Regions from separate parts of the Streptomyces sp. NPDC056296 genome, predicted to be linked through region 3. Evidence: riboswitches for the same ligand, from Rfam matches in the RefSeq annotation. Region 3 holds a riboswitch; each other region holds the start of a gene.
The links. A riboswitch is a leader RNA that binds a small molecule or an ion and turns the genes downstream of it on or off. The one in region 3 is predicted to bind thiamine pyrophosphate.
Positions count from the first base shown of each region.

Region 1 (3,267 bases), on a different contig from region 3:
CTTGCGCCGACGGCCCCGCCCGCGTACGGGAGCCGAACCGGCACCCGACGTCGCACCGGCACCCGACGGCGCACCGGCACCCGACGTCGCACCGGCGGCCTGCGCCGCCGGTGGGCCGGCCGATCGGTCGGCCGATACGACGAGGGCCGCGAGGGCCGTGGTGACCGGAACGGATGCCACCAGGCCGATCGAGCCGACCAGCGTGCGCACGATCTCCTCCGCCACCAACTCGCTGTTGGCGACCGTCCCCACTCCGCTCTGCGCGATCGAGAACAGCAGCAGCAGGGGCAGCGCGGCGCCCGCGTAGGCGAGGACGAGCGTGTTGACGACCGAGGCGATGTGGTCGCGGCCGATCCGGATGCCCGCCCGGTACAGCCCCCGCCAGCCCATCGCCGGGTTGGCCTCGTGCAGTTCCCAGACCGCCGACGTCTGGGTGACCGTCACGTCGTCGAGCACACCGAGCGAACCGATGATGACTCCGGCGAGCAGCAGGCCGCTCATGTCGATCGTCGGATACAGGCCGTGGATGAGGCCGGTGTTGTCGTCCGTGTTGCCGGTGAGCGCGGCCCAGCCGATGAACAGCGATCCGAGCACACCGATCAGCAACAGCGAGATCAGGGTGCCGAGCACCGCGACGGACGTACGGGCCGACAGGCCGTGGCACAGATAGAGCGCGATCAGCATGATGGCGCTGGCCCCGACCACCGCCACGGCCAGCGGGTTCGACCCTTGCAGGATCGCGGGCAGGATGAAGAAGTTCAGCAGCAGGAAGCTGATGGCCAGCGAGACCAGGGCCATGAGACCCCGCAGCCGTCCGACGACCACGACGGCGAGCGCGAAGATGCCGGCGAGCAGAGCCAGCGGCAGTCCGCGGTTGATGTCGGTCACCGAGTACTGCAGGTCCTTCGGTGCGGAGGGCTCGTAGGCGACCACCACCTTCTGGCCCTCGTGCAGCTGCCGTGACTGGTCCGGCTGCACGATCTCGGTGAACGTGAGGCCCTTGTCCTTGCCGGTGTCGACGCGGATCGTCGCCCGCTTGCACTCGCCCTGCGCCTGCTGCACCGCGGAGGAGCCCTCGGCGGTGGAGGTGTCGCCGGTCGGTGGGACGCCCGAGGCGTTGACGGACTGACAGCTCAGCTCGACCACCTTGGTGACGGTGGCATCCTGCGTCTGCCGGTCGAAGCCGACCCCGGTGCGTTCGTGCGGCGGCGCACCGCCCGGCCACAGCAACGCGAGCCCGACCAGCACCGCCGCGGCGAACGGGATGAGGACCGCGGTGATGACCTTCCGCAGGTGCCGGGAGACGGGCGCCGCCGGGCCGTGACTGTGGGAGTGCCCGTGCCCACCGTGCCCACCGGGACCGCCGTGCCCACCGGGACCGCCCTGGCCGTCACCCGCACCGTGGCTGTCACCTACACCGTGGCCGCCGCCCCCGTCATGTCTGCCGCCGCCCGCGCCGTGAGCGCCGGAAGGATCGGGGCCGGCTCCGCGGCCGGTGCCTTCCTCGGTGCCCGGTCCGCGGCGGGGCTCGTGCGGCGGAAACGGGGGATGCTGCGGTGTGGTCACCGACCGATCATCGCAAGAACGAGGGGGGCCCTCTGTTCACCGCGCCCGAATTGACGCTAGCGTGGGGGCACCTTTGTACACGCGGGAGCTCGGAGCACCGGGCTGAGAGGGCGCTGACCTCCGTCCCAGCGATGTTTCACGGGAAACGTCACCGAATCCGAGTGATGTATCCCACGAAGCGTCGACAGACGGAAGCCGCTGCGTCGACCGCCGAACCTGTTACCGGGTAATGCCGGCGTAGGGAGTAGGTCTCATGACCATCAAGGACGCACGCACGCCTGCCTCCACGCAGAACTCCGCCCAGGAGGAGACCACGGAGGCCGGGAAGTCCATCGGCTGGCACAAGGCGTACGTCGAGGGCTCGCGCCCCGACCTGCGCGTGCCGGTTCGTCAGGTGCACCTCACCAACGGGCAGTCGGTCACGCTGTACGACACTTCGGGCCCGTACACCGATCCGCTCGTCGACACGGATGTCCGCAGGGGACTGTCGCCGCTGCGGGAGAACTGGATCATCGCCCGAGGCGACACCAAGGAGTACGCCGGCCGTCCCGTCCGTCCCGAGGACGACGGAATCAAGCACACCTCTCCGCGCGGCGGACTGCGCAACCTCGACGCCGTCTTTCCCGGACGGCCGCGCCAGCCGCGCCGGGGGAGGGACGGCAACGCGGTGACGCAGCTCGCGTACGCACGCCGGGGCGAGATCACGCCGGAGATGGAGTACGTGGCCGTCCGGGAGAACGTCTCGCCGGAAGTGGTCCGGGAGGAGATCGCGGCCGGCCGTGCCGTGCTGCCCGCCAACGTCAACCACCCGGAGATCGAGCCGATGATCATCGGCAAGCGGTTCCTGGTGAAGGTCAACGCCAACATCGGCAACTCGGCGGTGACGTCCTCCATCGAGGAGGAGGTCGACAAGATGACCTGGGCGACCCGGTGGGGTGCCGACACGGTCATGGACCTGTCCACCGGCCGCAACATCCACACCACCCGCGAGTGGGTGCTGCGCAACTCCCCCGTCCCCATCGGCACCGTGCCGCTCTACCAGGCCCTGGAGAAGGTCGACGGCCGCGCCGAGGAGCTGACCTGGGAGGTCTACAAGGACACCGTCATCGAGCAGGCCGAGCAGGGCGTGGACTACATGACGGTCCACGCGGGCGTGCGCCTGGCGTACGTACCGCTGACCGCGAACCGCAAGACGGGCATCGTCTCGCGCGGCGGCTCGATCATGGCGGCGTGGTGTCTGGCGCACCACAGGGAGTCGTTCCTGTACGAGCACTTCGAGGAGCTCTGCGAGATCCTCGCCGCCTACGACGTCACGTACTCGCTCGGCGACGGCCTGCGGCCGGGCTCGATCGCGGACGCCAACGACGAGGCGCAGTTCGCGGAGTTGCGCACACTCGGGGAACTCAACTCGATCGCGAAGCGTTTCAACGTACAGACCATGATCGAGGGCCCGGGCCATGTCCCGATGCACAAGATCAAGGAGAACATCGACCTTCAGCAGGAGATCTGCGATGAAGCTCCGTTCTATACGCTCGGGCCGCTGACGACGGACGTCGCACCGGCGTACGACCACATCACCTCCGGCATCGGTGCCGCGATGATCGCCTGGTGGGGCACGGCCATGCTCTGCTACGTCACGCCCAAGGAGCACCTGGGCCTGCCCAACCGTGACGACGTCAAGACCGGCGTCATCACCTACAA
Region 1 is NZ_JBHJRX010000038.1:86,483-89,749, forward strand. It holds gene ACFCZF_RS26360 (YibE/F family protein) at 1-1,566, opposite strand, end outside; TPP riboswitch at 1,638-1,827, shown strand; gene thiC (phosphomethylpyrimidine synthase ThiC) at 1,820-3,267, shown strand, end outside.
Region 1: it holds a riboswitch for thiamine pyrophosphate, as region 3 does, so the genes downstream of both, thiC (phosphomethylpyrimidine synthase ThiC) here and ACFCZF_RS35735 (thiamine ABC transporter substrate binding subunit) in region 3, are expected to answer to the same signal.

Region 2 (3,267 bases), on a different contig from region 3:
TGCTCGGACCAGAAGTACGGCACCGGGTCGTAGGCCACCGGGGCCTCGCCGGTGGCGTTGCCGATGATGTTGGCGGCGACCGTGCGCGGGCCCTGGAGGGCGTTGTCCCAGTGGTGCACCAGCAGCCGTTCGCCGTAGCGGCCGGAGGGGAAGGACGCGCAGTCGCCGACCGCGTAGACGTCCGGGACGGAGGTGCGCAGGCGGTCGTCGGCCAGGATGTCGCCGTGCGCGCCGAGGTCGATCCCGGAGCCGGCGAGCCAGGTGGTGGCGGGCCGGGCGCCGATGCCGACGACGACCGCGCCGGCGGGCAGCCGCGAGCCGTCGTCGAGCACGACGACGTGGCCGGGCTCGCCGGGCTCGCCGGACTCCCCGGGACCGCCCGTCTCGACGCGATCCACGCGCGCGTGGGTGCGCAGTACGGCGCCCGAGTCGGCGTACCAGTCGGTCATCGGCGCGGCGACCTCGGCGGGCAGCGCGCCGGCCAGGGGCCGGTCGGCGGCCTCCACGACGGTCACGGCGCAGCCCGCCTCGCGCGCGGCGGTGGCGAACTCGGCGCCGATCCAGCCCGCGCCGACGACCACGATGTCGTGCTGCCGGGCGAGCACCGGCCGCAGCCGTTCGGCGTCGTCCAGGGTGCGCAGCAGGTGCACGCCGGGCACCCCCTCCGTGCCGGGCAGCCGGATCGGTTCGGCGCCGGTCGCGAGGACGAGGACGTCGTACGGCACGGGTCCGGCGGAGGTGTCCAGGACGTGTGCGTCGGGGCGGACGCCCAGGGCCTCGCAGCCGAGCCGCAGGGTGATGCCGAGTGCCTCGAAGTCGACGTCGAAGGCCGAGCCCTCGGCCGTGCCGAGCAGGATCGCCTTGGACAGCGGGGGACGGTCGTACGGCTGGTGCGGCTCCGCGCCGATCAGGGTCACGGTGCCGGTGAAGCCCTGTTCCCGCAGCGCGACGGCGGTCTGCACCCCAGCCATCCCCGCGCCCACCACGACCACGCGGCGCTCCGCGTCCGCTCCCCGTTCCCGGGTCTGCTCCTGCGTCTGCTCGCTCACCTGATCACCTTAGACACCGACGTTGTGTCAGTCAGTGCTCGTGCGCGGTGACCTGCTCCACAACGCTCGTCCCGCTGCCCCGCTGCGACTCCCACTCCCAGGTCTCGTCCAGGCGCACCCGCCCGTCCGGCAGCTCGGCGACGGTCGACACGCAGTGCCCCGACGACGTACTTCCGTCGGTCTTGAGCTGCACGTACCGGAAGTCGAGGCGGTCGCCCTCTCTGGTGCCCACCAGACGGCCGCGGACGACGTCACCGCCCGCGTACTCGGCCCATACGGCGCCGTCCTGCTCGTGGTAGGTGAACCGGGTCCGCGTACCCACCTGGCCGGGCGCCTGGTCGGCGACGGGGGCGAGAACGAGACCGTCGAGTGAACGCGCCACGGGCGGAGGCTCCCTTACAAGTGCGATGCGCTGCGGGCTAGGGTGGCCAACGTAAAGCACTCGCGGGAGCCCGGACGCACCGGGCTGAGAGGGAGGCTGGCGGCCTCCGACCGTACGAACCTGATCCGGGTCATGCCGGCGAAGGGAGGGGCTGGACGCCCATGTCGTCACCGCCGACTTCTGCTTCCGTGTCCAGATCTGCCGCGACGAACGCGACCGCCGCGGCGATCGCGACAGCCGCGCCGTCGCGTACGCCGGACGTCCTCGTCGTCGGGGGCGGGATCATCGGCCTGGTCACCGCCTGGCGGTCCGCGCAGCGCGGGCTCGCCACGGCCCTCGTCGACCCCGAGCCGGGCGGCGGGGCCGCCCAGGTGGCCGCCGGGATGCTGGCCGCCGTCACGGAGCTGCACTACGGCGAGCAGACGCTGCTCGCGCTGAACCTCGCCTCGGCCCGCCGCTACCCGGAGTTCGCGGCCGAGCTGGCCGACCTCACGGGGCACGACCTCGGTTACCGCCGGTGCGGCACACTCGCCGTCGCGCTGGACGCCGACGACCGGGCCCATCTGCGGGAACTGCACGCGCTTCAGCAGCGGTCGGGCCTGGAGTCCGAGTGGCTGTCGGGGCGCGAGTGCCGACGCCTGGAGCCGATGCTCGCGCCGGGTGTGCGCGGAGGGCTCCGGGTGGACGGCGACCATCAGATCGACCCTCGGCGCCTCGCCGCCGCGCTCGTGGCCGCCTGCGCACGCGCGGGCGTCGTCTTCCACCGGGCGTGGGCCGACCGGCTCACCGTCGTGCGCGGCGGCGAGCGGGCCACGGGTGTCGTCACGGCCGACGGCACCGCGCTGGAGGCCGGGCAGGTGGTGCTGGCCGGGGGCAGCCTGAGCGGACGGCTCACGGGCGTCCCGGACGAGGTCCTGCCGCCGGTGCGGCCCGTGAAGGGGCAGGTGCTGCGGCTGACGATGCCGCGGACGCACGGACCGCTGCTGAACCGGACGGTGCGTGCCGTGGTGCGCGGCAACCCCCTCTACCTGGTGCCCCGGGAGAACGGCGAGCTGGTCGTCGGCGCCACCAGCGAGGAGCTGGGCTGGGACACGACGGTGACCGCGGGCGGCGTCTACGAGCTGCTGCGCGACGCCCACGAGCTGGTCCCCGGCATCACCGAGCTGCCCCTGCGGGAGACCCGCGCGGGTCTGCGCCCCGGCTCCCCGGACAACGCCCCGCTGCTCGGTCCGACCGGGCTGGAGGGCCTGCAGCTGGCCACCGGGCACTTCCGCAACGGCGTCCTGCTCACCCCGGTCACCGGCGACGCCATGGCGCACGCCCTGACCACCGGGGAGCTGCCGGCCGAGGCCCGCCCCTTCACCCCCCGGCGCTTCGGCGCCGCCCCCGCACTACCGGAACTCTCGGAGCAGCCCGCATGAACATCTCCGTCAACGGCGAGCCGCGCCAGGTGGCTCCGGGCACGGCCCTGGACGCCCTGGTGGGCACGCTCACCGCGGCGCCGTCCGGTGTGGCCGCCGCCCTGAACGAAACCGTCGTCCCGCGCGCGCGGTGGTCCGCCACCGCGCTGGCCGACGGCGACCGCGTCGAAGTCCTCACCGCCGTCCAAGGAGGCTGACCATGGCCGACGATCCCTTTGTCCTCGGCGGTACGTCCTACGGGTCCCGCCTGATCATGGGCACCGGCGGGGCGCCCAGCCTCGACGTGCTGGAGCGCGCGCTCGTGTCCTCCGGGACCGAGCTGACGACCGTCGCGATGCGGCGCGTGAACGCCTCGGTGCACGGGTCGGTGCTGTCGGTGCTGGAGAAGCTCGGCATCCGGGTGCTGCCGAACACG
Region 2 is NZ_JBHJRX010000041.1:18,174-21,440, forward strand. It holds gene ACFCZF_RS27310 (NAD(P)/FAD-dependent oxidoreductase) at 1-1,049, opposite strand, end outside; gene ACFCZF_RS27315 (hypothetical protein) at 1,081-1,431, opposite strand; TPP riboswitch at 1,484-1,595, shown strand; gene thiO (glycine oxidase ThiO) at 1,659-2,852, shown strand; gene thiS (sulfur carrier protein ThiS) at 2,849-3,049, shown strand; gene ACFCZF_RS27330 (thiazole synthase) at 3,052-3,267, shown strand, end outside.
Region 2: it holds a riboswitch for thiamine pyrophosphate, as region 3 does, so the genes downstream of both, thiO (glycine oxidase ThiO) here and ACFCZF_RS35735 (thiamine ABC transporter substrate binding subunit) in region 3, are expected to answer to the same signal.

Region 3 (3,267 bases):
CTTCAGGTCAAGCGTCGATGTGGCGCTACCGACGCCCACCGACCGCCGCCAACGGCCTCCCCGCACATCGACGGCCCGGGCCACCCAAATCGATCTGCGACACTGGTACAGCCATGCCTAAGCCCGGAGAACTCACATTCGTCGCCCCCCGCGCAGCCAAGAAGCCGCCGCGGCACCTCGCCGACCTCACGCCCGCCGAGCGCAAGGAGGCCGTCGCCGCGATCGGCGAGAAGCCGTTCCGTGCGAAGCAGCTCTCGCAGCACTACTTCGCGCGGTACGCGCACGACCCCGAGCAGTGGACCGACATCCCCGCCGGTTCCCGCCAGGGGCTTCGGGAGGCGCTGCTGCCCGAGCTGATGTCGGTCGTGCGGCACCTGTCGACCGACCAGGGCACCACCCGTAAGACGCTGTGGAAGCTGTTCGACGGGACGCTCGTCGAGTCCGTCCTCATGCGCTACCCGGACCGGGTGACCATGTGCATCAGCTCCCAGGCGGGCTGCGGCATGAACTGCCCGTTCTGTGCCACGGGGCAGGCGGGCCTGGACCGGAATCTGTCCACCGCCGAGATCGTGCACCAGATCGTGGACGGGATGCGCGCCCTGCGGGACGGTGAGGTCCCCGGAGGTCCGGCCCGGCTGAGCAACATCGTGTTCATGGGCATGGGCGAGCCCCTCGCCAACTACAACCGCGTCGTCGGTTCCATCCGACGCCTCACCGACCCCGAGCCCGACGGACTGGGCCTTTCCCAGCGCGGCATCACGGTCTCCACGGTCGGCCTCGTCCCGGCGATCCACCGCTTCGCCGACGAGGGCTTCAAGTGCCGCCTCGCCATCTCGCTGCACGCCCCCGACGACGAGCTGCGCGACACCCTCGTCCCCGTCAACACGCGCTGGAAGGTGCGTGAGGTGCTGGACGCCGGGTTCGAGTACGCGGAGCGGTCGGGCCGGCGGCTGTCGATCGAGTACGCGCTGATCCGGGACATCAACGACCAGGCGTGGCGCGGCGACCGGCTCGGTCGGCTGCTCAAGGGCAGGCCGGTGCACGTCAACCTCATCCCGCTCAACCCCACGCCCGGCTCGAAGTGGACCGCGTCGCGGCCCGAGGACGAGAAGGCGTTCGTGGAGGCGATCGCGGCGCATGGTGTGCCGGCGACGATCCGGGACACCCGTGGGCAGGAGATCGACGGGGCGTGTGGTCAGCTCGCCGCGAGCGAGCGGTAACCTGACCGACGTCAGCACATCGTCGTACGACAGCTGCATACGTCATACGTAACTACATCTTCATATTCCGACAGGGGAGCGCCACAGCGCTGAGAGTGCGGCACCGGCCGCAGACCCTCCGAACCTGGCCCAGGTCATTCTGGGTAGGGAGATCGGTCACCACTCGAGCTGTTGCGCCCTGCCCGGGACCCTCGCCAGGGGTTCCGGGCGGGGCCGCGTCTTCTCCTGGTCACCCAGGAGGAATTCAGTGAGCATCACCAAGAAGGCCGGCGTCATGGCCGTAGCGCTCGGCATGGTCGGCGGCCTGGCCGCCTGCGGATCGTCGTCCGACGGCCAGGGCTCCGGCGACGCCAAGACCGTGACCCTCGTCAGCCACAACTCGTGGGCCGCGTCGAAGGACGTCATCGCCGCGTTCGAGAAGAAGTCCGGCTACAAGGTCCGGGTGCTGGAGGACGGCGACGCCGGGCAGGCCGTCAACAAGGCCATCCTCACCAAGGACAACCCCCAGGGCGACGTCTTCTTCGGCGTCGACAACACGCTGCTGTCCCGCGCCCTCGACAACGGGCTGTTCCAGCCGTACGAGGCGAAGGGCTCCGACCTGGTCCTCCCCGAGTACCGGGCCGACCAGGACAAGCACCGGGTCACTCCCGTCACCACCGGCGACGTCTGCGTCAACTACGACAAGGCGTACTTCAGCAAGCACAAGCTGACCCCGCCGGACTCCTTCGACGACCTGGTCAAGCCCGAGTACAAGGACCTGCTCGTCACCGAGAACGCGGGCAGCTCCTCGCCCGGCCTCGGCTTCCTGCTCGGCACGGCCGCCGAGTACGGCGACCAGGGCTGGCAGGACTACTGGAAGAAGCTGAAGGCGAACGGCGTGAAGGTCGTCGACAGCTGGGAGCAGGCGTACAACGAGGAGTTCTCCGGCTCGGCCGGCGGCAAGAAGGCCAAGGGCGACCGCCCGCTCGTCGTCTCCTACGCCTCCTCCCCGCCCGCCGAGGTCATCTACGCCGACCCGCAACCGACCACCGCGCCGACGGGCGTCGCCACCGGCACCTGCTTCCGTCAGGTCGAGTACGCGGGTCTGCTGAGCAACGCCGGGAACCCCGAGGGCGGCAAGGCGCTCCTCGACTTCCTGCTCAGTAAGCAGTTCCAGGACGACATGCCGCTGAACATGTTCGTCTACCCGGTGCGGGAGGGCGCGGAGATCCCCGAGGTGTTCCGGAAGTTCGGGCCGCAGGCCGAGGACCCGCGGACCATGGACCCGGCGAAGATCGCCGACAATCGCGACCAGTGGGTCAAGTCGTGGACCTCACTCGTACTGAAGTAGGCAAGGCCGGGACTCGGCGCGGGAGCGCGGCGCGGCTGGCCCTGATGGCCGTGCCCGTCGCGTTCTTCGCGGTGTTCTTCGCCTACCCGGTCGCCGCGATCGTCGCGCGCGGACTGGAGATCGACGGTTCCTGGCAGTTCGGACGCATCGGGGACGTGCTCGCCCAGTCCGACGTACAGCACGTGCTGTGGTTCACCACCTGGCAGGCGCTGGCCTCCACCGCGCTCACCCTGCTCGTCGCGCTGCCCGGCGCGTACGTCTTCGCCCGGTTCGACTTTCCCGGCAAGCAGGTGCTGCGGGCGGTGGTGACCGTGCCGTTCGTGCTGCCGACGGTCGTCGTCGGTACGGCGTTCCTGGCGCTGGTGGGGCGCGGCGGGCTGCTGGACGAGCTGTGGGGCGTACGGCTGGACACCACCGTGTGGGCGATCCTGCTCGCGCACGTCTTCTTCAACTACGCCGTCGTCGTACGCACCGTCGGCGGCCTCTGGTCGCAGCTCGACCCGCGGCAGGAGGAGGCCGCGCGGATGCTCGGCGCCTCGCGGCTGACAGCCTGGCGGCAGGTGACGCTGCCGGCGCTCGGGCCCGCCGTGGCCGCCGCCGCGCTGATGGTCTTCCTGTTCACCTTCACCTCCTTCGGTGTCGTCCAGATCCTCGGCGGACCCGCCTTCTCCACCCTGGAGGTGGAGATCTACCGCCAGACCTCCCAGATCTTCGACC
Region 3 is NZ_JBHJRX010000071.1:11,658-14,924, reverse strand. It holds gene rlmN (23S rRNA (adenine(2503)-C(2))-methyltransferase RlmN) at 114-1,220, shown strand; TPP riboswitch at 1,283-1,388, shown strand; gene ACFCZF_RS35735 (thiamine ABC transporter substrate binding subunit) at 1,468-2,550, shown strand; gene ACFCZF_RS35730 (ABC transporter permease) at 2,526-3,267, shown strand, end outside.